Regions from separate parts of the Photobacterium toruni genome, predicted to be linked through region 2. Evidence: predicted binding sites of a transcription regulator. Region 2 holds the regulator's gene; each other region holds the start of a gene.
What was found. Region 2 encodes CRP, which controls carbon source genes, mostly activating them, when cyclic AMP is high. Its sites were predicted from a motif close to TGTGANNNNNNTCACA; they were not measured.

Region 1: a site for CRP is predicted at 8,944-8,959, ahead of OC457_RS02545 (CTP synthase). Genes of this name have one in related genera too.
Region 3: a site for CRP is predicted at 3,393-3,408, ahead of dinG (ATP-dependent DNA helicase DinG). Genes of this name have one in related genera too.

Annotation. Positions count from the first base shown of each region.
Region 1 covers NZ_AP024854.1:503,108-514,208, reverse strand. The annotation lists gene rpoS (RNA polymerase sigma factor RpoS) at 1-573, opposite strand, end outside; gene OC457_RS02585 (peptidoglycan DD-metalloendopeptidase family protein) at 662-1,564, opposite strand; gene OC457_RS02580 (protein-L-isoaspartate(D-aspartate) O-methyltransferase) at 1,583-2,212, opposite strand; gene surE (5'/3'-nucleotidase SurE) at 2,215-2,964, opposite strand; gene truD (tRNA pseudouridine(13) synthase TruD) at 2,942-3,997, opposite strand; gene ispF (2-C-methyl-D-erythritol 2,4-cyclodiphosphate synthase) at 4,035-4,508, opposite strand; gene ispD (2-C-methyl-D-erythritol 4-phosphate cytidylyltransferase) at 4,508-5,218, opposite strand; gene ftsB (cell division protein FtsB) at 5,252-5,530, opposite strand; gene eno (phosphopyruvate hydratase) at 5,837-7,141, opposite strand; gene OC457_RS02545 (CTP synthase) at 7,222-8,862, opposite strand; gene mazG (nucleoside triphosphate pyrophosphohydrolase) at 9,085-9,894, opposite strand; gene relA (GTP diphosphokinase) at 9,966-11,101, opposite strand, start outside.
Region 2 covers NZ_AP024854.1:228,281-239,381, reverse strand. The annotation lists gene OC457_RS01135 (YheV family putative zinc ribbon protein) at 1-49, opposite strand, end outside; gene kefB (glutathione-regulated potassium-efflux system protein KefB) at 67-1,872, opposite strand; gene kefG (glutathione-regulated potassium-efflux system ancillary protein KefG) at 1,875-2,441, opposite strand; gene OC457_RS01120 (ABC transporter ATP-binding protein) at 2,700-4,622, shown strand; gene OC457_RS01115 (hydrolase) at 4,684-5,676, shown strand; gene OC457_RS01110 (YheU family protein) at 5,769-5,981, shown strand; gene OC457_RS01105 (phosphoribulokinase) at 6,133-7,002, shown strand; gene OC457_RS01100 (OsmC family protein) at 7,107-7,511, opposite strand; gene crp (cAMP-activated global transcriptional regulator CRP) at 7,893-8,525, shown strand; gene OC457_RS01090 (hypothetical protein) at 8,709-8,903, shown strand; gene OC457_RS01085 (DUF1338 domain-containing protein) at 8,987-9,781, opposite strand; gene astD (succinylglutamate-semialdehyde dehydrogenase) at 9,822-11,101, opposite strand, start outside.
Region 3 covers NZ_AP024854.1:2,080,351-2,091,451, reverse strand. The annotation lists gene priC (primosomal replication protein PriC) at 1-390, opposite strand, end outside; gene OC457_RS09875 (sulfite exporter TauE/SafE family protein) at 414-1,187, opposite strand; gene dinG (ATP-dependent DNA helicase DinG) at 1,217-3,301, opposite strand; gene OC457_RS09865 (porin) at 3,836-4,831, shown strand; gene OC457_RS09860 (YccT family protein) at 4,979-5,620, shown strand; gene OC457_RS09855 (conjugal transfer protein TraR) at 5,745-6,092, opposite strand; gene OC457_RS09850 (YbaN family protein) at 6,445-6,864, shown strand; gene apt (adenine phosphoribosyltransferase) at 6,990-7,535, shown strand; gene dnaX (DNA polymerase III subunit gamma/tau) at 7,820-10,036, shown strand; gene OC457_RS09835 (YbaB/EbfC family nucleoid-associated protein) at 10,073-10,402, shown strand; gene recR (recombination mediator RecR) at 10,406-11,005, shown strand; gene OC457_RS09825 (regulatory protein ToxS) at 11,095-11,101, opposite strand, start outside.

The DNA.
Region 1 (11,101 bases), 270 kb from region 2:
AGGTTCATGATCCAGTTTTTGCGCTAATTCACGTGCGGTACGTAAATACACATTAAGCTCTTTCACTACATGGATCGGTAAGCGAATAGTACGAGTTTGGTTCATGATCGCCCGTTCAATGGTTTGACGGATCCACCATGTCGCATAAGTTGAAAAACGGAAGCCACGTTCAGGATCAAACTTTTCAACTGCACGAATAAGCCCTAAATTACCTTCTTCAACCAGATCAAGTAAGGCTAAACCACGATTACTATAACGACGTGATATTTTCACAACTAATCGAAGATTACTTTCAATCATCCGTTTGCGTGAAACGTCATCGCCTCGCAATGCACGACGGGCATACAACACTTCTTCTTCAGCGGTAAGTAAAGGTGAATATCCAATTTCGCCAAGATAAAGCTGGGTTGCATCAAGTGCTTTAGTGTTGGTCTCATATTTGGAGATATCAGCAGTTTCTGACGATGCTGACGTATCAGAATTATTATCAGTGGGCGTCACTAAACTATTAAGTTCAATGCTGTCATCTAATGTCAATGATTCAAGTTTTTTGGCTGTGCTGCTTCTACTCATAGCGCCTCCCAGATGGCGAGTTAAAGACATTACAACTTCATGATGTCATCTCTAATTTATACGTTTTCTCTGTTTTTATTATGACGAACTACTTAGAAAGAAAGCGCATTGGATCGACAGACTTTCCTTTATAGCGGATTTCAAAATGCAGTCTTACACTTGATGCACCAGAGCTCCCCATCGTCGCGATTTCCTGACCTGCTTTAACAGATTGTTGCTCTTTCAGTAAGATCTTATCGTTGTGCGCATAAGCACTAAGGTAATCTTCACTGTGCTTAATTATCACCAAGTTACCATAGCCTCGTAAGGCATCACCTGCATACACTACTTTACCAGCAGCGGTTGCTCGAATTGGAGTACCACGAGCAGCCGTAATATCTATACCTTTATTGCCATTATCTGCATTTGAGAATCTAGCAATTACTTTACCTTTTACAGGCCAAGCCCAATCTGAACTTGAATCATGTACAGCAGTAGGTTTAGTTACTGCAGGTTTAGTTACAACAGGCTTATTTGTTACAGGTTTGTTAACTTTTGTTTTCTCAGAGTACTCTTTTACTTCTGGCTTAGCAACTGGTTTATTGGTTGTTTTTTGTGCTGCTGGCTTTTTAATCGCCGGTTTAGTTACCGTCTGGGTTACTGTTTCCGTTGCTAATGGTGCAACTATTGGTGTTACAACAACGTTATTAGTACGTACTTGATTATTCGACGTTGGAATCGCCAGCCTTTGTCCCGGATAAATAGTATAAGGATAAGGTAAACGGTTTAGCTTAACGATATCTTTAACATCACGCCCTGTCATATAAGAGATAAAATACAGCGTATCTCCTTTTTGAACAGTGTAATGACGACCATGAAAGCTGCCACGTTGCAGTTGTGAATAATCTTTACCAAGATTTGAAACTGGCGCAGGCGTATGACTACTACATGCAGATAACAGCACCACACAGGTGGCTGCTAGCAAAGAAGGTTGAATTATTTTTTTCATCATACGCTCAATACTCATAGTTTACGCCAAATCTCCAGCCACTAATGGCACAAATTTAACAGGTTCGATATCCGTTTCAATAAACTGATCGCCAGTGCGAACAATCAACTTTAACACTTGTTCTGAATACCCTACGGGTAATATTAATCTTCCGCCATCAGCCAGTTGAGTTAATAGGCTCTGGGGAACCTCACTCGGCGCAGCGGTGACAATAATAGCATCAAATGGGCCTTTACTTTCCCAACCATGCCATCCATCACCATGTTTAGTTGAAATATTATATAATTCTAATTTTTTAAAACGTCGTTTTGCTTGCCATTGCAGACCTTTAATTCGCTCAACAGAGTAAACATGGTCAGCCAATTGCGCTAACACTGACGCTTGATAACCCGATCCAGTACCAATTTCCAATACTGAAGATTGTGGTGTTAACGCCAATAGCGATGTCATTTTTGCAACAATGTAAGGTTGTGAAATCGTCTGTCCACTGCCTATTGGTAACGCATTATTCTCATACGCTTGATAAGAAAATGCTTCATCAATAAAAAATTGGCGTGGTATCGCAGCAATTGCTTGCAGCACTCGCTGATCGGTAATACCTCGATTGACTAATAACGCAATTAATTTATCAACTTGCCTCTGATAACGCATAGTTATCGAATCTCCACCGCATGCATCCAGCTTTCTAGCCCGGCTATGGCATCATGCGCAGTCAGGTCGACTTGTAACGGAGTAATTGAGACTTCTCCGTGTTCAATCGCAAAAAAATCAGTACCTTCTGCGGCATCTTGTGTATCACCCGGAGGTCCTAACCAATATAAGGGATTACCCCGCGGATCAGTTTTTTTGATCATACTAACAGCACGATGCCGCGCACCTAAACGGGTTATTTTCCATCCATTCAATTGCTCAAACGGTACATCAGGCACATTAACATTAATAATTTTTTGAGTAGATAATGGCTGCATAACCATTTTTTCAATGATGATCTTTACGACTCGGGCTGCGGTATCAAAATGGGTCTCACCCACTAACGATACAGCAATGGCTGGCACACCGAGGAAATAACCTTCGGTCGCAGCAGCAACAGTACCAGAATACAGCACATCATCACCTAAATTCGCACCATGATTAATCCCCGTTACCACTACATCGGGCAACGCATCTAACCATTCAGTGAGTGCAAAATGGACACAATCGACAGGTGTACCTTGTACCGCAACTCTATTGTCTTTTTGCTGACGAATACGCAGCGGGTAATCAATCGTTAACGAATTGGATGCCCCAGATCGATTACGATCCGGGGCGACTACCGTTACTTCACCAAGCTCACTTAAGACCTTAGCTAACGTATTAATACCTTCAGCAAAAATACCATCATCATTGCTGATCAGTATTCTCATCATTCATACCTTCGGAGTCTAGTGGCATGATTAACTCACGCACAACCGACGTCGCAAAACTACCAGCAGGTAAGGCAAAAGAAAGGATCACGCCATTATCATCAAACTGCCATTGCATATCCTGTGGCAATAATAATAAAGGACGACGATCATGACGCATACGATTATCACGCACTAACGCCACAAGTGCTGGCTCTTGCTCAACAATTGCTAATTCAAATGCTTGGGCATCAGCTGCTGTCGGTAAAGCATTATCACCTAACAGTGGGCCTGTAATTGCAACGTCACCTAGCATTACTTGTTGTTGTAATTCAGGAGTAACAACATCGGCGATAAAGGTACGATCATCACCTGCCGCTTGTAGGCAATCACCCACCATTATTTCACGAGTAAGATTTTGTTCAATACGCGCAGATAATACTTGGTTAAACATCCATGAACGTGCAGCTGATAAGTAAAAACTACGCTTACTCTTATCACGAACGCGGAATTCATTATTGCCCCAAGCACGGGCTTTAATGACGTTATTGCCACCATAACCAAAACGTTGTTGACCAAAGTAGTTCGCAACACCTTGCTGTTTAACTAACTCTAAACGTTCAGCTAATGCTTGTGGCTGATCTAAATCAGTTAAGCGTAATTGGAACCAGTTGCCTTGTAAGTCACCCGGACGTAATTTTTTATCATTACGGGTCATTTCAAGGATCTCAATGCCAGGATGCTCTGCTTCAAACAGGGTTAAATCGGGATCAGCTTTACCGGGTAAATGAACACTTATCCATTGCTCTGTAACGGCATGACGATCTTTAAGACCTGCCCAACTCACATCGCGCGACTTTACACCACAAGCTTTAGCTAGCTCATTAACCACATATTTAGTATTTTCGCCTGTTTTACGAATTTTAACCATTAAGTGCTCACCAGTACCTGAAAAGGTAAAACCTAGCTGCTCGTTAACGATAAAATCTTGTGGGTTTGCCTTTATATTTCCATGGCAAATAGGCTGTTCATGAAGCCACTTAAAACAATCCATTACGTTTGCTGAGATGTTATTTGTCGACATAATGTCATTATACCTTTTTAATTAAAACAACGGCTTCACAAGCAATACCTTCTTTACGTCCAGTAAAACCTAACCGTTCAGATGTGGTTGCTTTAACATTAATATTGGCGATATCTGTTTCCAGATCGTCAGCAATGGCTTGACACATCGCCGTGATGTGAGGCGCCATTTTGGGAGCTTGGGCAATAATAGTGACATCCAGATTACCAAGACAATAACCCATTGTCTTAACCTTGTTATAGACATCACGTAATAAAAATCGACTATCTACACCGGCCCATTCAGCATCAGTATCAGGGAAATGACGCCCAATATCACCCGCACCAATTGCTCCTAACAACGCATCACAAACAGCATGCAGAGCAACATCACCATCAGAGTGTGCAATTAAACCTTGTTCATAAGGAACAGCGACGCCACCAATAATAACCGGACCCGCACCACCAAATTTATGCACATCAAACCCATGACCAATACGCATTAATGTTGTTCCTTTAATAAAAGTTGAAGATAAAACTCAGCCAAGGCTAAATCTTCTGGCTGTGTCACCTTGAGATTATCGCTGCGCCCTGCGACGAGTTGTGGTGTGTAACCACAAAATTCGAGTGCCGATGCTTCGTCGGTAATTGTCGCACCTTGCGCTAATGCTGATGTTAATGCTTCACGTAGCTGCCCAACTCGAAACATTTGTGGTGTTAACGCATGCCATAAATTATCTCGATCGACAGTATGAGTGATCTGAGGTTGCGCTGATTTATTATGACTACGTTTCATGGTGTCACGTACAGGCGAAGCTAAAATTGCCCCGCAATCACTATTCACCGCTGCGATTATTAGTGCTTGTAAATCAGTTAACCTAACACACGGTCGAGCAGCATCATGCACTAATACCCACGCATTGTTATTATCAATCGCTGCTAACCCTGCAAATACGGAATCAGCTCGTTCAGCACCACCATCGACCACAGTGATCCGTGAATCAGTTGCTAATGGTAACTGCGGAAAATAAGGATCATCGGCACTAACTGCAATTATTACTCGTGTGATTTCAGGCAAACTCAATAGCCGATCAACGGTATGCTCTAAAATCGTTTTACCTGCAATATGGAGATATTGCTTTGGACGATCAGCAGCCATTCGGCTACCCACCCCTGCCGCAGGCACTACGGCAATAAATTCTTCAGCGATCATTAGCTCTATTACTCACCACAAAAAGCGCTACGGTTAGTTATTATCATCTAGCACTCGAACAAAAGTTTCACCCGGTTTAATTAAACCTAAATCATTACGCGCACGCTCTTCTACAGCTTCTTTACCGCCATGAAGATCTTTAATTTCTGCGTACATTTGTTGATTTCGCTGTTGTAATTCAGTATTAGCGGCCTGCTGTAAAGCAACGCTTTCTTTTACTGCGGTATATTCATTCATACCGTTTTTACCGTCCCAAAAATCGTACTGCAGCCAAGCTAAAATCACTAGCAGGATAATGATAAACAGACGCATGATTCCCCTTCAAAATGAGTGTAGATGTCAATATCAACAATATACATTCCAATCAATCGTTAACGACGAATCATTGGAATGTATGTTGCGAAAGCGTAATAATCCCATAATCAGCTTATTGTGACCACCATTATGGCCATAGAGTTAATACAGTGCTAGTTGAGTGTCAATTTTGCTGTTAAATCAAACAAAAACTATTTTTTAGTCATATGTGTAGCACCATTACTTTTTACCAAAAAAAACCGCCTCCTAAGAGACGGTTTGATTTAGGCACATTGAGCAAGCTCAATGATAAGCTTAAAAGAATTAAGCTTGACCTTTAACTTCTTTAAGACCGTTGAAAGCAGCACGTTCACCTAGTGCTTCTTCGATACGGATAAGTTGGTTGTACTTAGCAACACGGTCAGAACGGCTCATAGAACCAGTTTTGATTTGACCTGCAGCTGTACCTACCGCTAGATCTGCGATAGTTGCGTCTTCTGTCTCGCCTGAACGGTGAGAGATAACAGCAGTGTAACCAGCATCTTTAGCCATCTTGATTGCAGCTAAAGTTTCAGTTAGAGAACCGATTTGGTTAAGCTTGATTAGGATTGAGTTAGTGATGCCTTTCTCAATACCTTCAGCGAAAATCTTAGTGTTTGTAACGAATAGATCGTCACCTACTAGTTGAATCTTGTCACCTAGTAGTTCAGTTTGGTGCTTGAAGCCAGCCCAATCTGATTCGTCTAGACCATCTTCGATAGAAACGATAGCTGGGAACTTCTCAGTAAGATCTTTCAGGAAGTAGTTAAACTCTTCTGAAGTGAATTGCTTACCTTCACCTTTAAGGTCGTAGATGCCTTGTTCTTTGTTGTAGAACTCAGAAGCAGCACAGTCCATAGCTAGAGTAATATCTGTACCTAGCTCGTAACCTGCAGCTTCAACAGCTTCTTGAATTGCTTTAAGAGCAGCTTCGTTTGACTCAAGGTTTGGCGCGAAACCACCTTCATCACCAACAGCTGTGCTCATGCCCTTAGACTTAAGAACTTTAGCTAGGCTGTGGAATACTTCAGAACCCATACGTACAGCTTCACGAAGTGTTTTAGCACCTACAGGCTGAATCATGAACTCTTGAATATCAACAGTGTTATCTGCGTGCTCACCACCATTGATGATGTTCATCATAGGTAGAGGCATAGAGAACTGACCTGCAGTACCGTTTAGCTCAGCAATGTGCTCATATAAAGGCATGCCTTTAGATGCAGCAGCTGCTTTTGCGTTCGCTAGAGAAACAGCTAGGATTGCGTTAGCACCAAAGTTAGATTTGTTTTCAGTACCATCAAGGTCGATCATTAGTTGGTCGATTGCAGCTTGATCAGTCGCGTCTTTACCCATTAGTACTTCAGCGATAGGACCGTTTGCAGCAGCAACAGCTTTAAGAACACCTTTACCTAGGAAACGAGATTTATCGCCATCACGAAGCTCAAGAGCTTCACGAGAACCCGTAGAAGCACCAGACGGTGCAGCAGCCATACCAACGAAACCACCTTCTAGGTGAACTTCAGCTTCAATTGTTGGGTTGCCACGTGAGTCAATGATTTCACGAGCTAGAACTTTAACGATCTTAGACATTGTGTTTCCTCTGCTTTATCTTCAAATTAAAAGCTAAATAAAATAGCTGCAGCGATAACTGCTACAGCTATCAGTAATCCTTACTTATCAGATTCACCGCGGTGATAAATACCCGCAGCTTTAACAAAACCTTCAAATAATGGGTGACCATCACGAGGTGTTGATGTGAATTCTGGGTGGAACTGTGCAGCAACGAACCAAGGGTGATTCGGAATTTCAATAATTTCAACTAGCTTCTTGTCAGCAGACAGACCTGATACTTTCAGACCCGCTTTCTGTAACTTAGGTAGCAAGTTGTTATTTACTTCGTAACGGTGACGGTGACGCTCATGGATTGACGCTTGTGCATACAATTCACGTGCTTTTGAACCATCTTGAAGATGACATAACTGAGAACCAAGGCGCATGGTGCCACCTAGATCAGACTTTTCAGTACGCTCTTCTACATTACCTTCGCTATCAACCCACTCAGTGATTAAGCCAACCACTGGGTGCTTAGTTTCAGCGTTAAATTCTGTTGAGTGTGCATCCGCCATGTTTGCTACATTACGTGCAAATTCAATTAATGCGACTTGCATACCTAAACAAATACCTAAATAAGGGATTTTGTTTTCACGCGCATATTGAGCAGTCAGAATTTTACCTTCAATACCACGGTGACCAAAGCCGCCAGGTACTAAGATTGCATCAAGACCTGCAAGTACATCAGTACCTTTAGACTCAACATCTTGAGAATCAATATATTTAATGTGTACTGCTATACGATTTTTTAAACCCGCGTGTTTAAGCGCTTCGTTAACTGATTTGTATGCATCAGGCAGTTCAATATACTTACCAACCAGACCAATTGTTACTTCAGTTGTCGGGTTAGCTTCTTCATAAATAACTTGTTCCCACTCCGATAAATCAGCTTCTGGTGCAGTAATACCAAAACGCTTACATACTAAGTCATCAAGACCTTGTGCCTTAATAAGCTGTGGGATTTTGTAGATTGAATCTACGTCTTTCATTGAGATAACCGCTTTTTCTTGCACATTACAGAACAACGCAATTTTTGCGCGCTCGTTAGCAGGAATAACACGATCACTACGGCAAACCAAAATATCAGGTTGAATACCGATAGAAAGTAATTCTTTTACTGAGTGTTGCGTTGGCTTAGTTTTTACTTCACCAGCAGCAGCAAGGTAAGGAACTAGCGTCAAGTGCATAAACATGGTGTTTTCACGGCCTTGTTGAACTGCTAACTGACGAATAGCTTCCATAAATGGTAGTGATTCAATATCACCAACTGTACCGCCGACTTCAACAATCGCGATATCATGACCCGCAGCACCAGCAATCACACGATCTTTAATTTCGTTTGTGATATGTGGAATAACCTGAATCGTTGCACCTAGGTAATCACCACGACGCTCTTTGCGTAATACGTCTGCGTACACACGACCAGCTGTAAAGTTATTACGCTTTGTCATTTTAGTACGAATGAAACGCTCGTAGTGACCTAAGTCAAGATCAGTCTCTGCACCGTCTTCCGTAACGAATACTTCACCGTGCTGAGTAGGGCTCATTGTGCCTGGATCAACGTTAATGTAAGGGTCTAATTTCATCATGGTCACATTAAGACCACGTGCTTCTAGAATAGCTGCCAAAGATGCTGCAGCAATGCCTTTACCTAGAGAGGATACTACTCCGCCCGTAACAAAAATATAATTCGTTGTCATGTTAAACCTGGAAGATTGGTGTAGAGGATAAAGTGTATCTGGACGGGAAATTAGTATACCAGACACCATTTATCGCCACAACGTGAAAACTATCACACACCCATAAGATTTTTTTTGTCTCAAATCAAGGAAGTGATATGTGCGCTATTTTCACCCCTTTTCGCTACTTTTCGCTGTAAAGTTACTATACTTTTATAGCATAAAAATCCCTAATGGGAATAATTATTTTTTGCGTTCATGTTGTTTAACGCGATCCCACTCACGATCTAGCTCAGTTAGTGAACATTGACCGAATGACTTACCTTGTTCTAGCACATTTTTTTCAACTTGGCGAAAACGTCGCTCAAATTTTTTATTTGCCTGTTGTAATGCATGTTCAGGTTTGACATCAAGATGGCGACTTAGATTCACCACTGAAAATAACAGATCACCCATTTCTTCAGCTATTTTAGCTTGCTGTTGAGGCGTCTGAATAACCTCATCCATTACTTCATCTAACTCTTCTTTCACTTTATCAACAACTGGGCCTAACGTGTCCCAATCAAAGCCTTGGCTTGCACAGCGTTGTTGAATTTTATTGGCTCGAGTAAGCGCTGGTAATGCTAAAGGAATATTAGCAAGTAAACTGGTATCTTGTGCCTTATCAGCACGCTCTTTGGCTTTTTCTGCTTCCCAATTTTGCTTAATCGCTGCTTCATCAGCTAATGTAACGTCACCAAAAACATGTGGATGGCGACGCGTTAATTTCTCACTAATCCCCGCCACCACATCATCAAAATCAAACAAGCCTTGTTCTGTCGCTAATTGACTATAAAACACCACTTGAAATAATAAATCACCCAGTTCTTCTTTTACATCAATCCAATTTTTTTGTTCAATCGCATCAGCAACTTCATAGGCTTCTTCAATGGTATAAGGAACAATCGAATCAAAATCTTGTTTAAGATCCCACGGACATCCCGTTTGTGGATCTCGCAACTGCGCCATAATGGTTAATAGATGGTTGATATCAAGGGTGGTTTTATTGGTCATTATTATCTCCTTAAATAAAAAAATAGGTAGCCGAAGCTACCTATTGTTGTATTCGATATTATCTATCATAACTAACTGTATAAACGTTTAGCTTGTGCAACATCTTTTACTTGTTCAATGCGTTTTAGCACTCGGCCTAATACATCAAGATCGGTTAACTCAAGTTCAAAATCCATGATCGACATTTGTTTTTTATAATCAACCCGACTCTTCATGCCCGCAACTTTAACTTTCTCGTTCATCAACGTATTGGTGAGTTCTTTTAACAAACCATTACGCTCTGACGCAGTAACACGAACAGTAATGGTATAGTTACCAATAAATCCGCTCCCCCAAACCGTATCAATAATACGTTCAGGTGCATGATGACGCAGCTCTTCTAGCTGTTCACAATCATGACGGTGCACCGAAATACCACGCCCTTGAGTAACAAAGCCTTGAATATCATCACCAGGGATAGGCTGACAACAACGTGCTAAGTGGGTCATTAAGTTATCAACCCCTTCAACCACAACCGAATCACGACGCGGTTTCTTCGTCGTATGAGAAGCTTTATCACTTGCTTCTGACAACTTATCAAGTAATTGCTGATCTTCTTCTTCTGCTGTTGGTTTGTTAATTAGCGCATTAATGTGGTTGATTATTTGGTTTATCCGCAAATCACCACTACCAATTCCCGCATATAACTCTTCTGGTGAATTAACATTAAAGCGTTTACTGGCATAAGAGTGCGCATCTTTTAAGGTTGCGTGGATCTTACTCAGTTCCGCTTCAAGAATTTCTTTACCTGCAATAATATTTTTATCGCGATCTTGCTTACGGAACCAAGCATGCACCTTGGCACGGGCACGACTAGATGTTACAAAACCTTGATTTGGATTTAACCAATCACGAGAAGGATTCGGCTCTTTTTGGGTAATAATTTCAACCTGATCCCCCATTTGCAAATGGTAAGTAAAGGGTACAATTCGACCTTCTACTTTTGCTCCAATACAACGATGCCCGACTTCTGAGTGAATATGATAAGCAAAGTCTAATGGGGTTGCATTTGATGGTAAATCAACCACATCACCTTTAGGCGTAAACGCATAAACACGATCATCAAATACTTGGCTACGAAGCTCATCAAGCATCTCACCAGAATCCGACATTTCTTCCTGCCATACCAGTAACTTGCGTAACCAATTGATTTTTTCATCATACGCAG
Region 2 (11,101 bases):
CCTGGCAATTAGGGCAAATTGCACCAGCAATAAATCGTTTTTTGATCATGTTTAATCACTCCCTGATTAATCCCAGCCTTGATGACGTTGTTGTTCACCACGCATCTCACGATCAAAAATATCTTCTAGCTCTTTACGTGCTTCTTTTTGACGTGAAGCTAAATTGACATCTTCACTATGCTGAGGCAATAAATCACGTAATGCTTGGCTATCTATTTTACGAAAATGCGCTTGAGCACGATTCGCTTTATACGGATGCATACCCAAAGATATGAGGGCTTGGCGACCTAAATCAAGGGCTCCTTCAAATGTTTCACGTGAAAAACATTCAACGCCATAACTCAATAATTGATGTGCTTCAACACGACTTCGCGCCCGCGCCATTAATTTCAATTGTGGAAAATGTTGCTGACAAAGTGTGACGACTTCCATCACCTCAGTAGGATCATCTGTACAAATAATCAAAGCTTCAGCGTTATCTGCACCAGCTGAACGTAATAAATCGAGTTGGGTTGCATCACCGTAATAGACTTTATAACCAAATTTACGTAAAAACTGAATTTGACTTGGATCGCGCTCTAATACGGTAACGCGAATTTTATTAGCAAACAGTAATCGCCCCACTACCTGCCCAAAACGCCCAAACCCGGTAATAATCACTCGCGGTTGACGATCTATAACATTTGATGGTGGTGGTGGCTTATCTTCAGTTTTAAAACTATGCACATACCAGCGTTTTTGTAGTTGCAAGATCAATGGCGTGGTCATCATTGATAAACTCACAACGACCAATAATAACGGGGTTAACTCACCTTGTAATAATCCCCCAGCTTTAGCAGCAGTAAACAACACAAAGGCGAATTCACCACCTTGACTTAAAATAGCCGCCATTTGACTACGGGCTTTTGTTGTGACACCAAATAAACGTGCCAATAGATACAGCACTCCAGCTTTAATTGCCACCAGCACAATTACTGTCACTAAAATTTGCAGGGGATATTGCAATAACAACCCTAAATTAACAGCCATACCCACAGAGATAAAAAATAATCCCAGCAATAATCCTTTAAATGGCTCAATTGCGATTTCAAGCTCATGTCGATATTCACTTTCCGCCAATAAGACGCCAGCCAGAAAAGCACCAAGTGCCATCGACAATCCAATCATCTGCATAATCAAAGCAATACCGACGACTAACAATAAAGCAGCAACGTTAAACAGTTCCCGCACACCACTCATCACCACATAACGAAATAGTGGACGTAATAAAAAATGCCCCGCAACTAAGAAAATAATAATACTGCTTAACATCCATACGCCATCAAGCCAACTGCCACCAGTATTACCTGCCAGCAATGGTAATAATGCTAACATCGGAATAACGGCAATATCTTGAAACAGCAGTACAGCAAATCCAGATTGCCCCGTTTCACTACCACTTAATTGTTGTTCATCTATCACCCGTAATGCTATCGCGGTTGATGACAATGCTAATCCCATACCAATAACAATTGCATCACGCCAACTAATTGCAGGAAAAAACCGACTACAACCTAAAGCAATAACAGCAATGACGACACTAGTGATCACTACTTGGCTACCGCCTAAGCCTAAAATAGGTTTACGCATTTGCCATAATTTTTTAGGGTTAAGTTCTAAGCCAATCAAAAACAGTAGCAACACCACGCCAAATTCAGAGAAGTGCAACATAGCATCCACATCTGATATTAGCCCTAATCCCCAAGGACCAATTCCAATCCCTGCAATTAAATATCCAAGCACTGAGCCTAAACCTAATCGTTGTGCTAATGGCACAGCAATAATGGCAGCACCTAAAAAAATCACCATCACCACTAATAAGTCATTATCCATGCTTAATCTCCTGTGATTCGAGGTAATAATGGGGCATATTGATGAGGGTTTACTAACCATTGATAATAGGTTTGTGCATATTGCTGCATCTCAATCAACGGAATGCGCCGTGCCCAATGTATTACTAGTGGTGACAACCACTGCATACAGCAAAGATCAGCACACAATTCAAATGGTTTTAAAATATCGTCAATACTGCAACGGTTATACCCGTCAGGACGATAAGCTTCTGCCGCTCCTCCTGTCGTGACCACCGTTCGCCAATATTTACCTTTAGTTGCTTGCCCTTCTCCATGTGCAAAGCCTTTTACTAATACGCGATCTAACCATTCTTTTAATAACGCCGGACAAGAGTACATATACAGCGGATGCTGAAAAATAATAACATCATGCGCGATCACTAATGCTCGCTCCGCCACCTCATCGATAAAAAAATCGGGATAAATGGCATATAAATCATGTACGGTGACATGAGCTAAGTTTTTCACTTCATTAAGTAAGGCATTATTAGCCACTGATTCTTCTGGATCAGGATGCGCAAAGATAATTAATATTTTTAAATCGGTCATACTGTCCTTGGCATGTTATTTAATGAATGAAGTAACGCCGTTATAAAACATTGGACGCCAAATTGTTAACTATCATACCTAATTGTTACTCAATATGATCGTTAAGTTGCTGTTTCTATTTTAATCGACCTTACATCCGCACATTGCCAACCCGATGTTAACTCAGCGTCAGGTTAGCCAGTCGTTCCAGTTTGGGTTAGACTCCTGAGCATGATTTCCGTTTAATTTTGTGGAGCGGGCACGTCCCCGGCGCTATCGATGATTATCTTTTCAGATATCCAACTTCTACGTGGTGGTAAAGTTCTGCTTGAAAATGCCACAGCAACGATTAACCCAGGCGACAAAGTTGGCCTTGTGGGTAAAAATGGTTGTGGTAAATCAACCTTATTTGCATTACTTAAAAATGAACTCAGCTTAGATGGCGGTAATTGTCAGTTTCCGAGTAATTGGGAATTAGCGTGGGTTGCTCAGGAAACACCAGCGCTAGAACGAGCAGCGATTGAATATGTTATTGATGGCGATCGTGAATACCGTGAACTTGAGCGTCAATTGGTGGCCGCTGAACTTGCAGACAATGGTAATAAAGTCGCTGAATTGCATGGTAAAATTGATACCATTGGTGGCTATAGCATTAATGCGCGCGCAGCTGAGTTACTCAATGGTTTAGGATTTTCACAGCACCAAATGCAATGGAACTTAACCCAGTTCTCTGGTGGTTGGCGCATGCGTTTAAACCTTGCCCAAGCCCTGCTATGCCGCTCTGATCTATTGTTACTCGATGAGCCAACTAACCACTTAGATCTCGATGCGGTAATGTGGCTTGAAAAATGGCTGCAAAGCTACCGTGGTACGCTGGTATTGATTTCCCATGACCGCGATTTCTTAGATCCTGTTATCAACCGTATTATTCACGTTGAAAATCAAACCATGAACAGTTACACCGGTAACTACTCATCATTTGAAGTCCAACGGGCTGAGAAACTGGTATTGCAACAAGCCATGTTCCAAAAGCAACAGAAGCAAATGACGCACATGCAGTCATATATCGAACGCTTCCGTTACAAAGCCAGTAAAGCACGCCAAGCGCAAAGCCGTATTAAGGCCCTAGAACGGATGGAGAAAGTATTGCCAGCGCAGCTTGATAATCCATTTACATTTGAATTTAGAGAGCCAAGTGCCCTGCCAAACCCGATTCTAATGATGGATCATGTTGCCGCCGGTTATGACGATTTACTGATTCTTGAAAAAATCCGTTTAAACTTAGTACCAGGAAGTCGAATTGGATTATTAGGGCGTAATGGTGCCGGTAAATCAACGTTGATTAAAATGCTCGCTGGCGATTTACCAGCCAAAGCCGGTGATATGGCCTTTTCGCAAGGGGTCAAAATTGGTTACTTTGCGCAGCACCAATTAGAAACCTTGTACCTTGATGATACCCCCGTTCAACACATGGCACGTATTGCGCCAAACTCAACCGAACAACAGCTGCGTGATTATTTAGGTAGTTTTGGTTTTATTGGCGATAAAGCACTAGAGAAAGTCGGCCCATTCTCTGGTGGTGAAAAAGCACGCTTAGTATTAGCGTTAATTGTATGGCAACGTCCAAACCTATTGTTACTCGATGAACCAACCAACCACCTTGATTTAGATATGCGTCAAGCACTGACCTTTGCGTTGCAATCTTATGAAGGCGCAATGGTTATTGTTAGTCACGACCGTTACTTACTCCGTGCAACAACGGATGATTTATACTTAGTTCACGATCGCCAAGTGGTCCCTTTTGATGGTGATTTAAGTGATTATCACAAGTGGCTAAGCGAGCAACAGCGCAATGAACGTCGTGAACAACAAGCTGCAAAACCTGAGACCAATAAAGACAATAGTGCTGCATCACGTAAAGAACAAAAGCGCTTAGATGCAGAGTTCCGTAAGTTAACAGCCCCAATTCGCAAAGAAGTCACCAAGCTTGAAAAGCAGATGGATAAACTCAATGCGATCGTTACAGCTGCAGAAACCGCATTAAGTGATAGCGCCATTTATGAGCCTGAAAATAAAGCCCAAATGAATGAGCAGTTAAAACTTCAAGGCGATGCTAAGTCTGATCTTGAAGACATCGAGGTTGCATGGATGGAACTGCAAGAACAACTAGAAGAAATGGAAAGCCAGCTTAACGCTGAGTGATCATTTAACGCCGTCACAATATTTATTGCGACGGCGTTTTAATTTGAAAACAGGACTACATATGCAGCCATTCACCGCCGCTAGCGGATTAGGGAATCCCCACCTACAAACCTTATTACCACGATTTATTCGCCGCCAACCACTCTTTGCACCTGTAACCCAACGGCTTGAAATACCTGATGGTGATTTTGTTGATCTTGCATGGACAGAGCAGCCAGATATTAATAATCACCATCAGCCGATAATGATTTTATTTCATGGTTTAGAAGGCAGCTTTAACAGCCCTTATGCTAATGGCTTATTAATGGCAGCCAAACAGCAAGGTTGGCTTGGGGTCATGATGCATTTTAGAGGGTGCAGCGGTGAATTAAATCGTCATCCACAAAGCTATCATTCTGGTGATATAAACGATGTGCAGTTCTTTATTCAATGGCTGCGCCAGCAATTTCCACAGCGCCCATTTATGGCTGTCGGTGTATCACTTGGTGGTAATGTGTTGATTAATTACTTAGCTAATTGCCCTAATAATAACGAACTCATCGCAGCCCAAGCTATTTCACCACCGCTAAACCTTGCTTCCTGTTCTGATCGTATTCAGCAAGGGTTCTCGCGAGTTTATCAACGTTATTTACTGACATCACTCAAACGTACTATTGCAAAAAAAATTGAGCGTCACCCACATACTATGCCTGTTAATCAACACCAACTGACAACAATTAGCAGTGTACGGCAATTTGACCAAGCGGTGACGGCACCGTTGCATGGCTTTAAGAGTGCTAATGACTACTATCAACATTGTAGTGGTTTATCGCAACTGACTAAGATCACGCTTCCCCTACGGATTATTCACGCCAAAGATGATCCCTTTATGAATAATGATGTCATTCCTTCACAGCCCTTACCAATCAATATTGATTATCATTTATCAACGACTGGTGGTCATGTTGGTTTTATCAGTGGTAGCTTACTCAAACCGCAGTTTTGGTTAGAGCATACAGTGCCAGAATGGTTTCAACGCCAACTCAGGTTGCATCAATCACAACAACTGAAATAATAGCTAACTTTCTTTCTTGTTAATTTTAAGAATCTCGTCAATTTTAATAATATACTGCGGTTATTATTTCATTAGTCATTTAAGAAGTTGTAATGATTATTCCTTGGCAAGACATCGCACCAGAAACACTAACCAACCTGATTGAACAATTTATTTTACGTGAAGGTACCGACTATGGCGAAGTAGAAATAAGCCTTAGTGATAAGGTCGCTTATGTTCGACGCCAACTACAATCAGGCGATGCAGTTATTGTTTTTTCTGAATTACATGAATCGGTTGATATTAAACTGCGCCATCAAATGTAATCCAACCCATCATAGTATTAACATTTACCGAAACTTGTTCTCACCTACACTTTTATCACTTAATACCGACATTTTAGCAAACCTGTAGTAACATTTATTACTGTCTATTTTTTGTTATTTATCACGTAATAATTACAACAACAGGTGAGTTATGTCGGTAAAACACCCCATCATTGCTGTCACTGGTTCATCTGGCGCAGGAACGACAACGACATCAGAGGCTTTTCGCAAGATGTTTAACATGATGGACATCAACGCAGCATGGTTAGAAGGTGATAGTTTTCATCGCTTCACTCGTCCAGAAATGGATTGTGAAATTCGTAAGGCCAAAGAGCAAGGTCGTCATATCAGCTATTTCGGCGCAGAAGCCAATGATTTTGAGCAATTATCCCACTTTTTCAAACAATACGCTCAAGATGGTAGTGGTAAATTTCGCCGTTATTTACATACTTTTGATGAAGCTGTGCCTTATAATCAAATGCCCGGTACTTTTACACCGTGGCAACAGTTAGCTGAAAATACTGATGTGTTATTTTATGAAGGCTTACATGGCGGTGTGGTTGATGGTGAGATCAATGTAGCGCAACACGTTGATTTACTAATAGGGATGGTACCTATTGTTAACCTCGAGTGGATTCAAAAGATCATTCGAGACACTCGTGATCGCGGCCATTCAAGAGAAGCGGTAATGGAATCGATAGTACGTTCAATGGATGACTATCTTAATTACATCACACCACAATTTTCTCGCACCCACATTAACTTTCAACGCGTCCCAACCGTTGATACTTCCAATCCCGTCAGCGCGAAGGGTATTCCCAGTCTAGATGAAAGCTTTGTGGTGATCCGCTTTCGTGGTTTAAAGAATGTCGACTTTCCCTATTTACTCGCCATGATTCAAGGTTCATTTATGTCACGCCACAATACCCTCGTTGTGCCTGGCGGAAAAATGAGTTTTGCGATGGAACTCATTATGCGACCGTTACTTGAACAATTAATTGCAAACGGCAAAATAGCTTAAGTGGTACGTCAAATATAAGACCTAAAGATTAACAATCAGACGTAACCGTTAGTGACATTAATGAACGGTTACTGATCTCAGCAACCGCCATTCTTATATGAACATTACGCCACAACAATCTCATAGCTATGGCTCATATCAACCCCCTGACCGAGCATTAAACACACTGAGCAGTATTTTTCGAGAGAATCAGCCACCACCTTACTCACTAATTCATCACTTAGGTCATGGCCCGTAACAACAAAGTGTAAATTTGCATGTGTAAAAATTCGTGGGGCTTGCTCACGACGTTCAGCAGTAACACTCACCTCACAAGCAGTGATCTGTTGATGTAAATCTTGTAATCCACTAACGACATCTACGGAGCTACACCCTCCAGCGGCCATTAATACTAATTCCATTGGGCTCGGGGCTTTTTCGCCACCATTACCATCTAAAACAACGCTATGACCCGATGCTGATTGACCCACAAAAGTCATATTTTCTAACCACTTTACACGTGACTGCATTTTTATATCCTTTAGCTATATTCTTCAAAAATTTATCTTATTTTTGTTGATAATTCCATCAGTGCAATCGTGTTTATTGTGCTTAATGCTAATTACGTTGCATATTTATATTTGTAAAATTAGAGAATAAAACCACTTTAAAACGATACTGCAGGCAACTAACTCACAACGATGTGATCATGTGCACACTTATCTCTCATAAATGAGCCTATCTGCTCGATCAATATCAAGAAAAAGCGTGAGAAAAAGGATACACTCTAAGCCAGTTCAAGTTAACTCACAGCTTAGCCGCTGAGTGAATAACCCTGCCAACACTTCGTTTTGTTTAGTTATCTCTACAGAACATATTGTTGGGCAACATATGCAGAGGAAGTTAGTAATATGGTTCCAGGTAAACCGCAAACAGATCCAACTTTAGAGTGGTTTCTTTCCCATTGTCACATTCACAAATATCCATCAAAGAGCACGTTAATTCACGCAGGTGAAAAAGCTGAGACTTTGTACTATATCGTGAAGGGTTCTGTTGCTGTATTAATCAAGGATGAAGAAGGTAAGGAGATGATCCTTTCTTACCTAAACCAGGGTGACTTTATTGGTGAACTCGGCTTGTTCGAAGAAGACCAAGAACGTACAGCTTGGGTTCGTGCAAAAAGCCCTTGTGAAGTTGCAGAAATTTCATTTAAGAAATTCCGTCAGTTAATTCAAGTGAATCCAGATATTCTAATGCGTTTATCTGCTCAAATGGCATGCCGCTTACAAGTGACAAGTCAAAAGGTAGGTGATCTTGCATTCCTTGATGTAACAGGCCGTATTGCACAAACGTTATTGAATCTGGCAAAACAACCCGATGCAATGACACATCCTGATGGCATGCAAATTAAGATCACTCGTCAAGAAATTGGCCAGATCGTAGGTTGTTCTCGCGAAACTGTGGGTCGAATCTTAAAAATGCTGGAAGAGCAAAATCTTATTTCTGCTCATGGCAAAACGATTGTAGTTTACGGTACACGCTAATTTTTAGCGGTACGTTAATTACCAATGAAACCGCAGCTTATATCTGCGGTTTTTTTTATGCTAAATTTCCCCTTTAATATCCTCATAATATAATCATTAATAGCGGTAGTCTCACTGTTAAATTTTAATTTGTAATAACATCCATTCATGCTACATTTCACTTACAAATGGACTTTTAAATCAATGATGATCAATATGGATATTGAACGCTTTTCTGCTAATAGTTACACCACCGTACCTGGCGTACTGACCGGCCAACCAACAACCATTGAAATGACCGGATTTAGTGATAGCCGTTGTTACCTTGAACAACAAACCGGATTACGTCGTTGCCCTGCAGATGAATCAGGTGTTTGGGGTTCACCGCTCGATAATTAATTTAAATTCTAAACAGCACTCATATAATGCAGTGCTGTTTTCTATTCTTCGAGACTTGATCCTATGAAGTTAAGGTTCATCTTTTAACTGTCCGTACTTTCAAATATCTTATTTGCTGAAGCTGTAACAAAGCCTAAATATAACTCACCATTAGGTTGCGGATAACGTTTAGCAAATTCATAAAAACCACCCGGAATCTTATGAATACCATCTCGAAAACTGACACCAACGACATCTGCCATCGTAGCTGATTGCTCTAACATTACTTCTGCATTACCTTTTATCTCGCCGCCTGATTGATTAATCACAAACTGGTTATGACGTAATAAATGATTAACCTCTTCAAGATTAGAGAACTGTTCTAATTGATTAATACTCACCGTGAAATGATTGGCCCCAAAACCATGGGCTGCCACCCATGCCGCATATTCACTTTCAGCAGCTAAAAATTGATAAGTTGCAAAGTCAATTTGCCATGGACGCCCACCATAAACAAAATCAGGCTGGCAAAAATAATCATCATCCACCTGATCTAGCAATCCTCGTATCGCACGCTGTAATTCAGCCGAACACCCTGCTAATTGTAATTCACTAATAAACACTTTTGGCAGTAAAGGATTAGCATGAATAAATGACTCGGCATACAGCTTCTTAGCACTGAAATGATATTTTGCTTGCGGTTGATAGCCCAAAGCAATAAATGGTGCGGCAAGCACTGCTAACCCACACTTAGGCAACCCAAAACTACGCAACGCAATATGGTCATTGAGCAACGCGGTATCTTCAGTTAACAACTGCTGTATTTGAACTGCAGAAGGGCATAAACGTCGACTATAATCATGCCATAAGCCATCAAAAATTTGTGTAATAGATTCCATAATCAACCTGCTTATTAAAAGCATTATCAGTCATTAAACCTTAGCTCAAGCTCACTCCTGGCGCTAATTGAGCCGGCAACTGTAATTGCTCCCCCTCAATCGATGCCATCGGATAAGCACAATAGTCTGCAGCATAATAAGCACTTGGACGAAGATTACCTGATGCACCAGGACCACCAAAAGGGGCATCGCCACTCGCGCCTGTTAATGGTCGGTTGCGATTTACAATTCCAGCACGAATATGCTCAACAAAATAGTGCCATTGTGGTGTATCAGTTGATATTAACCCTGCAGCCAAGCCATAACGGGTTTGATTTGCACTGACCACCGCTTGAGTAAAATCAGCATAACGACTGACCTGCAATAATGGTCCAAAATATTCTTCATCTGCAAGTTCACTGATCGCACTCACATTAATAATCGCAGGCGTAACAATGGCACCTTGCCCACGGGTCGCCGTTAATAAAGCCACACCACCAGCCAGCAATAATTGTTGTTGATGTTCAATCATTTTATCCGCTGCCACAGAAGAAATTAAAGGTCCCATAAAGGGGGCTGGCGTTGCAGAAGGATCACCAACCAGTAATTGTGAGGTAACAGCAACTAAGCGAGCTAACAGAGCGTCCCCTGCTTGTCCATTTGCAATATATAATCGGCGGGCACATGTACATCGTTGTCCCGCACTTAAGAAAGCCGATTGAATAATGGTATATACCGCGGCCTCAATATCACCATAATTTTCACCAATAACTAATGGGTTATTGCCTCCCATTTCTAATGCCAACATTTTTTGAGGCTGCCCTGCAAACTGCTGATGTAATAGATGTCCGGTTTGTGCACTACCAGTAAACAATACTCCATCAACACCTGCAGCCATCGCTAACGCCGCACCCGTTTCTTTTCCTCCTTGAACAAGATTTATAACGCCATCAGCAATACCCGCTTGTTGCCACAGCTCACACATTAATTGTGCTGTGTTAGGCGTTAATTCAGAAGGTTTGAAAACCACGGTATTACCGGCTAGTAAGGCTGGAATAATATGTCCATTAGGTAAATGGGCAGGAAAATTATACGGTCCAAACACCGCCATAACCCCTAGCGGACGATGACGAACAACCATAGTCGTTGCACCTTGCTGGCGCTGGCGAGTCCCCGTACGCTCATGATATGCGGTAATTGATAAGGCAACTTTACCCATCATTGCTGCGACTTCAGTGGTGCTTTCCCATAAGGGTTTTCCGGTTTCTGCGGTAATAATTTGAGCAAGCTGAGATTGGTGTTGATGCACTAATTGAGCAAACCGTTCTATCACTACGAGAC
Region 3 (11,101 bases), 1.2 Mb from region 2:
TAATTTTAATCGGCGTTCCCAATCTTTATGCTTCGCAAGATCTTGGTACATATCATTGATTGAACGTTGCCATTTAACCGCTTGCTGGGGCTCATTTTTACGGATATTTTGAGTGGCTAGTTCACGTTGAATGGCATTGATTTGAGCAATTAGTTTCTCACATAAGTGCTGAGTACGTTCGGGTAATAATCGACCCGCTTGTTGCTCTTTTTGTAGCGTAGTTAGCTCTTGGGCTATTTCAGTTACGCAAGGCGCGAGTAACTTACTACGATGACGAAATAACTGTTGATCAAATAAGGGACGGGGTGCTTCACCACGTAAGCGATCTGCTTCTGCTGCTTGATGTTGTAGTTGTTCAATAAGTGTTTGTAATCGAGAAAGATCAATCATAGTTATACCTATAAACGGAATGGTTAAAACCAAGCTTGCCACGCTAATTTAGCCGCAAGAATAAACACTACCGTAATAAAAACAGGTCGAATAAATTTAGCACCAAAATGAATCGCAGAGTGTGCGCCTAAATAGGCACCAATCATTAAACACAGCCCCATAATTAAACCTAGTGCAATATTTACATGACCTAAAATAATGAATGTAATAAGTGAAGTAATATTACTGGTAAAGTTCATGGCTTTTGCTAGACCACAAGCCCGTAGCATATCTAATCGATATAAAACCAAACTTGAAACCGTCCAAAATGCGCCAGTTCCAGGGCCTGCTAGTCCATCATAAAATCCTAAACCACAACCTTGCAGCCATTGTTTACGTTTAAACATTGCTGTTACTTCAGGTAATTGAGTTTGATCTGGATTAGGGTGCGGATGCCATAAACTATAAATCGCAACGGCAAAAATCACTAAAGGCAGTGTTTTTTCCAACCATACACCACTGATGAGGTTTACCGTTAGCGTGCCAATAATTGCACCAATGAAAGTCGCAATAAAAGACGCTTTCCAAAATTGCGGATTAAATAACTGTTTCTTGTAATATGTCCATGCTGCCGTTGAAGAAGCAAAACTTGCTGCCAGCTTATTGGTGCCAAGTGCAATATGCGGTGGAAGGCCAAGAGAAAGCAACGCAGGAACCGTTAACATTCCACCTCCACCGGCTACGGCATCAATAAAGCCAGCGGCTAATGCAACAATACCAAGTATTAATAATGTACTTGGTTCAATCATATCAATCATTTAAATGCTTTGTATTATGGTTAAAATGATTAGCTGTATTCAATAACGCGTTTAAATGGTGGCAGAGAATCAAGTAGTGCCTTGCCATAACGACGATTAATAATACGACGATCTAAAATAACCACTCTACCAGAGTCGAGTTCTTTACGCAGCAAACGACCTACTGATTGAATCAGTTTTTTACTGGCTTCTGGAACTGAAATTTGTAAGAAAGGGTTACCGCCTTTACTTTCAATGTATTCTGCATGTGCTTCTTCCACAGGAGAGGTGGGTACTGCAAATGGAATTTTTGTAATAATTAGGTTTTTTAATAAATCGCCAGGTAAATCAAGTCCTTCTGAAAAACTTCCGGTACCAAATAAAATACTAGGTACACCTTTTTTACAATTTTCTTTATGTTTTTTTAGGGTTTCATTACGCGATTCTTCACCCTGAACCAGCAATTGCCATTTATTTTTCTTGGCTAATGGACGCAGAGCTTCTGCAACTTTATTCATTTGCCAGTAAGATGAAAATAACACTAAACTGGCGGTTTCACCTTCGAGATATTCAGGTAATACTTCAATTAATAGGTCGGTAAATTGTTCTGCTTGTGGCTCTAATTTTAACGCTGGAATAACTAACCGAGCATTGTTTTGATAATCAAACGGCGATGCTAATGCAAGAAAACGTGTACCTTCTGTTTCTGCATCAGAGATCCCCGCTTGACGACAAAAGAAGCTAAATTGATTTAATGCTCGTAATGTTGCAGACACTAAAATCGCACCAGCTGCGCGGCTCCATAGAAGTTGATCAAGTCGATAGCCAACTTCTAATGGTGATACTTCAATAATGTAATCATTCTCACGTTCAGGGCTTTTTTCTATCCAACGTGCCAGTGGTGCGCCTTTTTTATGGTTTGGCTGTGCCATTAATGCCCAAACTTTCTCCAAATTTTCAAGGCGTTGTAAGTAAAAACCAATTTCAGTAAGTGCTTGCTCACCTAAACGTGGAATAATGATATTTTCCTTGGTACGTTCGGCGATAAGATCTTGAATTTTACCCAGTGATTGTAGTGCTTTTTTACTGGCTTCTTTACAACCTTTTGCTTCTTCTTCAAGCCATTGGGGTAATTCACCATGTTCAAAACGATAAACGCCGTCTTTATTAAATTTGCTTGAATCAATATTGTTGGCAATTTGGTTTAAGGTTGGAACTAAGTGTTGAATGCTATCTTGAATCGCGTTTTGGAATCGATTGGCTTTTTGATAGTCCGCTAATTCTGCAAATTTAGCCACAATTTGATTAAGCTTTTCAAGCCATGTAGCAGCCCCTTTTAAACTTGAAGCAGCCGATGAAAAATCACGAGCAACTTGAGGTAAATGGTGAGCTTCATCAATCACATAAATAGTTTGTTCTGGCTCTGGCAGAATGACACCGCCACCTAATTCAATGTCTGCCATTAGCAATGCATGGTTAGCAACAATAACATCTGCTTTATCGAGATGTTCACGCGCCTTAGCAAAGGGGCAACTACGATGTTTAGGCATACCCGCATGGCAACTGTGTTTGTCTGCCATAATTTGTTGCCACACTTTATCAGGAATAGTTGTTGGCCAGCTATCGCGATCACCATCCCATTTATTTTGTTCGGTAGCTTTTAGCATCCGCTTGAGTAAATCAAGATCGGATTTTCTTGGCTTTTCTTCCCACATGCCCAGTTGTAATTCGCTATCGGTTGAACAACTGGCTTCTAATTTATGGTTACAACAGTACCGTTGACGCCCTTTAGCCAAAATAAAGCTAAATTCACGCGGAAAAATTTGATTGAACAGCGGTAGATCTTTGGTAATTAATTGCTCTTGAAGTGCCACTGTTGCGGTAGAGATCAGCAGCTTTTTATTATTGAATAAGGCAAAAGGGATCCCTCCAATTAAATAGGCAAGAGATTTACCGATCCCCGTTCCAGCTTCAGCAACCAGAACGCGATTTTTTTTGTGGTATTCACCCGCGAGCGTCTTGGCTATTTCTGCGACTAAATAGTTTTGTGCGCGACGAGGAATAAAGTTATCAAGTTGATGACCAAGGTTGGTGTAACACTGTTTGATATCGCTTTTTATGGTGTTGTGCAGCATGGTTGAAACTTCATCAGGACCGGGAAATGCATTATAGCATGAAGCGTTAAATGTGAGCGGTAACAAAATTCAGGCTATTTATATTTTAAAGTGAGGGATCGCTCACGGTTTTTTATTCCTGTTACATTTGCAAAATATGGCTTGTCTTCTTGCAAATTTAAACACTGCATACTAAGTGGCTTAATAGTTTTTTATGCTGTTTATTTCATTATTAAAGGTGGATTAGTTATGTAATTAAGCGTTGTTCATAGTTATTAATTTAATGTTAATTGCATTTTTTTACTTATTTTTTTGTGATAAATATCTCAAGCTATAATCTTAACTGTTTGTTTTTGTGATATGTTTTATGTTTTTTTATGTTTAATTTAGATTATTTGACAAAAATATTGAACTTCTGGCAGGATGTGAGCCATAAATTACTTTCCTTGTTGATTCAGTGTTTTGTTTTCTAAACAGAGTGCGTGACAGGGGAATATAAGGACAGGGAATCTCAGGATTGAGATTTACAACAATAAGAAAGGCAGTGGACATATCATGAAAAAAACTCTATTAGCGCTAGCAGTTCTAACTGCAGCTGGTTCTGCAAATGCTGGCATCAACCTTTATGACGCAAATGGCGTTAAAGTTGATCTTTCTGGTGCAGCTGAAGTGCAATTCCGCGAAGATTACGAGCCACAAAATGATGCTAAATTCCGCATTGATGACGCAGATCTTGCGTTAACAACAAGCATCAAAATTTCAGAGCAGTTAACAACTGTTGCTGGTATGGCTTTTGAATTCGAAGATGGCAATGTAACTAGTGATGAGTTATGGGCTGGTTTCTCTGGTGACTTCGGTACGTTAACATTTGGTCGTCAATACTTAGTATCTGATGATTCAGGTATTGGTAAAGATTACGAGCTTGGTTCTGAAGGTATTGACTTCGTACAAACAAATGGTAACAACGTAGTTAAGTATGTTTACGATAACGGTACTTTCTACTTTGGTGCTTCTCATGATATGAAAGACAACGGTCTAATTTCTGACGGTAGCGGCGATATTTCTCGTGATGTTAACACGTACGTTACTGATGCCCGTCTTGGTTACCGTATTGGCGGTCTTGATGCTCGCGTTTATTACTACACTGCAGATAATATTCCTGGCACAACATTTAAGCCTGCAGGTGTTATTGATGTTGAAGGTTATAACCTTGAAGCAGAATATGCATTTGGTCAATTTGGTTTAGCGGCATCTTTCGGTCAACTTGAATATAAAAATTCATTTGGCGTAGAGAAACTACGTGGCAATGTTTACCAAATCGCTGCTGATTACACGATGGACAAAACAACGTTTGCTATTGGTTACAACAATTACGACCGTCGTGATCAAAAAGGTGATACTTACGCAGTTTACGCTAACGTAACGCAAAAACTACACAACAACGTTAAAGTATACGGTGAAATTGGTACTACTGATGCTAAATTCCTTGAGAATGGTGAATCACGTAACTCTGATTTCGGTTACGTAGCTGGTATCGAAGTAACATTCTAATCCGTTGAGATAAGAATTGTTATATAAAGCCGCCTTTTGGCGGCTTTTTGCTAATTTTTATTTATATCGATAGTTATTGTTATCACACGAATATATTGCGGTGGTGATACCAATGAGCAGCCGATAAATAGAAATGAAGGATCAAGTATGAACAACAAATTATGGTTATTAGCGGCTTTGTTTTCAGCCTCTACTCAAGCAGCAACATTAGCTGTGGCGGATAACATACAATTATTGGCGGTTGACGGTAAAGAAGTGAAAAGCCAAGGTTGGAGTGCGGTCGATAGTGTTGAGTTATCTGAGGGTAAACACCAAGTCGTAGTACGTTTTGATGGTGAAGTTAAGCGGGGCTCAAAATCAACAATTTATACGACTCGACCTTATTTATTTGAGATTGATTTAGCAAATACCAATGCTGAAATTATTTTGCCTCGTTTAACAACAGAATCTCAAGCGAAAGCATTTTTTGAGCGTGGAGCCCAATGGCAGTTAGCCATGGCTGATGGTTCTGTAAAGCCCTTAGTCGTGACAGAGTTACAAGGTGAGGGGTTTGCAGCCTACAGTGACATTGAGGCACTTGTTAACGCTTATAACAGTGATAACGGCATTGTGATAGAAAAAGGTAATGCAGTAGATTTACAACAAGTTGCTGTTAATGTTGATAATAAAACAGGTAAGGTTGAAATTACTGGTGATGCATTAACACAACTTAAAATGTGGTATAGCAAAGCATCAAATAATGATAAAAAAGCCTTTAAAATTTGGATGGCAGAAAAAGAGTTTAACTAGATCATTGGTTAGATCAACCGCGCGATGCGAATGCTGCTAGATTGTATCTAAAAAGTAAAAGGCAACCATGTTGCCTTCTATTTTTTGAATTTATTGATATTAAAAGTATGACTTTTAGCGATAATTAATCGTGATGATAACGGCTATGCTCACGACATGCTTTACACCGAGGCTGAGCAGGGTCTTGTTCAAGATCGCTATATTCTATTTCTTCCTCACAATCAGTACATAAACCATACATACCCAATTTAAAGGAGCATACAGCAGCATCTACTTTTTCTAATCGTATTGCCATATCAAAAAGAGTAGGAATAAAAGATGATTTGGCCATAACGATAAGATCATTGAGATCCGTATTATTTATTTCGGCGGTATTGTTTTTTAAATGATTGATTAACATTTCATTTTTTAATTTTTCTGCTAGAGATAAGTATTCAGTTTCTAGCGGATACTGAAAATTTTTATAATTCATATCGTGATAGCCATAGTGATGATATTCAATAGGAAAGCCGGCAAAAAAAGATAATAAGCGGAGCTTTGATTGAGTGTTGTTATACTGCGGCTAAATAAAATCTAATGCAGTACCTCTAAGTGTTATTAGTCTAATCGAGATTTAATGTACCGTTGTGATTTGAATCAATTCTTTAAACGAATTTAATAAATATGGGGTATTTTTTGTTGTAATACAGTACCCATCACTGCGTGATAATAAATACTAACAATTAGAACGAATTATTGTTACAAGGTGAGTGTTGCGCAAGAAAAAGAGCATATTAGGTTGTTAAATATATTAATTGAGGTGGTAAACCTTGAATGAAGAAGTGATGGTGAAGAGCCGAATAGCCCGCTATGTTTTAGTGGCTATCGGTTGGATTGCTGTTGTCTTAGGTGTATTGGGAATTTTCTTACCGTTATTACCAACGACACCTTTTTTATTATTGGCGAGTGGCTGTTTTATGCGGGGCTCTCCTCGGTTAAATCAATGGTTATATCAACACCCACAGTTGGGGCCTATTTTAGTGAATTGGCATCAGCATGGTGCTGTGACGTCAGTTGTAAAACGGCGTGGGTTGATCATGATTGTGTTAAGTTTTACTTTTTCCATTGCCATGGTGCCATTGTGGTGGCATAAGCTGATGTTATTGGGTGGTTTAGTGATTTTATTATATTGTTTTAACCGCTTACCTGTTGTAGATATTCAACCTGATTCTTCGTCAGTTGCCGAACCTGAAGAAAAGCCATAAAATGTCTAATTGTCACATAAAAATATGGCTGTTATTTACGGCTCTATTTTTATGCTTTGTCTGCAATTAGCAGGCGTTAACTTAAGGTTACTCTGTTTGCAGTTAGAGTAAGTACGGAAAGAACAATGAATCAAGAAACATTAAATTTAATCACCAATAGCATTAAATCCATTCAAGATTATCCTAAGCCAGGTATTTTATTTCGTGATGTGACGAGCCTTATGGAAGTGCCTGAAGCGTACCGCGCTACAATTGCGCTTTTGGCTGAGAAGTATCAAGATCAAGGTATCACAAAAGTTATTGGTACAGAGGCTCGTGGTTTCTTATTTGGCGCACCTTTAGCCTTAGCATTAGGGGTTGCATTTGTCCCTGTTCGTAAGCCGGGTAAATTACCACGTGAAGTGATTGCTGAAAGTTATGAGCTTGAGTATGGCAAAGATACTTTAGAAATTCATAAAGATGCGATTGTTGCTGGTGATAAAGTGCTATTAGTTGATGATTTATTAGCAACTGGTGGCACTATTGAAGCAACCACGAATTTAGTCCGTCGTTTAGGTGGTGATGTTAACGATGCTGCGTTCGTTATTAATTTGCCTGATATTGGTGGTGAAGCGCGTCTGCAAGGTTTGGGACTTAACGTTTACTCTATTTGTGATTTCCCTGGTCACTAAAATTTTAATTAGCAATAACACCTTATTATCATATAAATAAAGGTGATAGTTGGCTAATCATTGGGCGCTTACTCTAGCGCCCTCTCGCTCACTAAACTGCACTATGTTAGCATTGATGTTAAATTCAATGTGTTACATACCTCATTACTATTTCGTTTATTTTCTTTGTTTTATAATGATTAATATCGGTTATTATCATTATAGCTATGATAGCGAGAATAAAAGAAAGAGTGGCGAGTTTCGTTACACCAGATGCAGTCCAGATTGATTAAGGTTATTTATAAATGAGTTATCAGGTTCTGGCCCGAAAATGGCGTCCTTACCAGTTTGCAGATGTGGTTGGACAATCACATGTATTAACTGCACTAGGTAATGCCTTAGAGCAAAATCGGCTTCACCATGCTTATCTTTTTAGTGGTACACGAGGTGTGGGTAAGACGACAATTGCCCGTATTTTTGCTAAAGGGTTAAATTGTGAGCAAGGGATCACATCGACACCTTGTGGTAAATGTACAACTTGCCGTGAAATCGATGAAGGACGGTTTGTTGATCTGCTCGAAATTGATGCTGCATCACGTACTAAAGTTGAAGATACACGCGAATTATTGGACAACGTGCAATATAAGCCTGCTCGTGGTCGCTTTAAAGTTTATCTGATTGACGAAGTACACATGCTTTCGCGTCACAGTTTTAATGCATTATTAAAAACATTAGAAGAGCCGCCTGAATATGTGAAATTTATTTTGGCGACGACTGATCCGCAAAAATTACCCGTGACGATTTTATCTCGTTGTTTACAGTTTCATTTAAAACATCTTGATCATCAACAAATTCATGCTCAACTAGATAAAGTTTTAACGGAAGAAAAAGTTGAGTATGAGGCGCGTGCTCTGGCGTTATTAGCGCGTGCAGCAGAAGGCAGTATGCGTGATGCATTAAGTTTGACCGATCAAGCTATTGCATTAGGTAACGGTAATGTAAGTGCTGAAACTGTTGCGGCAATGCTAGGTACATTAGATACCGATCAGGCTTTGGCATTACTTGAAGCGGTGGCAACAGCTGATGCAAATACTGCGATGGCAAGTTTGCAGCAGTTAGCATCGATTGGTATTGAATGGGATAGTTTACTGCGTGAATTGTCAGCACAATTACACCGTGTTGCCATGTTCCAAGCATTACCTGCAAGCTTAGATGACAGCTTACCTGATGCAGAGAGAATTAATCTTTTAAGCCAATTGATGACACCACAAGATGTACAATTATGTTATCAAATTTGCTTACAAGGACGTCAAGATCTCTCGTTTGCACCTGATGGCCGTACTGGTTTAGAAATGGTGTTATTGCGTATGCTTGCTTTCCGTCCAGTCAGTGGCGGTAGCATTACACCACAAGCGATTGTGGTGCCAAGCAGTCAACCAACATCGTTAGCTGCACCTACTCATCCACCTGTAAGCGGTGTCTCACGGGTGCAAGCATTAAAAGCACAAATACAAACGCCTGTAACGAATAGCGTACCGCCAGCAGTGATGCCAATCTCAGAACCACAGCCAACACCGTCTGTTGTTGCAATGCCAGTTTCTGAGCCGCAGCCTGTTCCGCCAGTACCATCATTACAACCATCACAACCATTGACACAACCTGAACCCGTCGCATTGCAGCCCGCGCCATTAACACCGTCGCAGGCGACAGTCATGCCAAATCAGCCCGTGGTTGATAGCACAGTTGTTACATCACCTGTGCCAGCGGCGTCACCACGACCATCAGCGGCTTCTGGGTTATTAGCGGCTCGTAATCAGCTACGTAGTCAAACTAAACGTGGTCAAGATGGACAAACAACAGCAATATCGTCAAAAAAGCCTTTAACGACGCCAGCTAAAAAAGTCGCAACCTCAGTGATGGATCGGATTGCGAATAAGCAAACGACGATGCCAACAATGAAATCTCATGCGATGCCGGCGTCGGCAGCTTCTAATCAGGTTGCGGAAGATGATGAATATCGTTGGAAGCCAATGGCGAAACCCGCAGCTGAAACGGTGATTAAGCCTGAGTTAACTCCGCGAGTATTAAAGCGCGCTTTAGAACATGAAAAAACACCGGAGATGGCGAAATTACTTGTCAATGAAGCAGCAAATCAGGATAGTTGGTCACAATTAGTGACTCAGCTTGATGTGCCAAAGTTAATTCAACAATTAGCATTGAACTCTGCTTTTGAGCGAAAAGATGATCATATTACATTGTATTTACGATCATCCCAAAAGCACTTACAAGCAGATCGTGCGACGGCACAATTAAACAGTGCCTTGAATGATATATTGCAAACATCAGTACAATTATCAATTGTATTGGGCGAGCAAGGTCAAACACCATTGGAATTACGCGAAAGTTTGTATCAACAAAAATTGTTACAAGCTCGTGATAGTTTAGCAAATGATCCTAATGTTAACTTCATTTGTCAGCGTTTTGCTGCACAACTGGATGAAGACAGTATTAGACCTGTTTAAAAATTTTTAACCAGACCAGATAGAGAGAGAAGAGTTATGTTTGGTAAAGGCGGTATGGGCAACATGATGAAGCAAGCGCAGCAAATGCAAGAGCGCATGCAAAAGATGCAAGAAGAAGTTGCAAGCATGGAAGTTACTGGTGAATCTGGTGCTGGCCTTGTTAAAGTAACGATTACTGGTAGCCATAGTGTACGTCGTGTTGAAATCGATGATAGCCTAATGGAAGATGATAAAGACATGCTTGAAGATTTAATTGCAGCCGCATTTAATGATGCAGCGCGTCGTATCGAAGAAACACAAAAAGAGAAAATGGCAGGTGTTACCGGCGGTATGAATTTACCTGCTGGCTTTAAGCTACCATTTTAATCAATGCGAACCAGTCAGTTACTGGAGCATTTGATGGAAGCTTTACGCTGTTTGCCAGGGGTTGGTCCTAAGTCAGCACAGCGTATGGCTTTTAATTTGCTACAACGAAATCGTCAGGGTGGTTTGCAACTCGCTGATGCATTAAATCAAGCAATGACTGAAATAGGTCATTGTCGTGATTGCCGTACATTTACTGAAGATGATGTTTGCGCTATTTGTGATAATCCGCGACGTAAAGAGAACGGTATTATTTGTGTGGTCGAAAGTCCGGCAGATATTGTAGCAGTAGAAGCAACAGGGCAATTTTCAGGACGTTACTTTGTATTAATGGGGCATTTATCTCCACTTGATGGTATTGGCCCAGCTGATATTGGTCTTGATACACTAGAGTTTCGTTTGCAAAAAGAAGCAATTAATGAATTGATTTTAGCCACTAACCCTACGGTTGAAGGTGAAGCAACAGCGCATTATATTGCAGAACTTTGTCATGAATATAATGTGCCTGCGAGTAGAATTGCTCATGGCGTGCCTGTTGGCGGTGAATTAGAATTGGTCGATGGTACAACGCTATCGCATTCTATTGCTGGACGACAGCGATTATAAAAATAGTTATTATTTAATGAAAAAACCGCGTTCTTTGGACGCGGTTTTTTATTGGTTATCTGTTAAGAATAACGGCTATATTCGTTATATTACTTG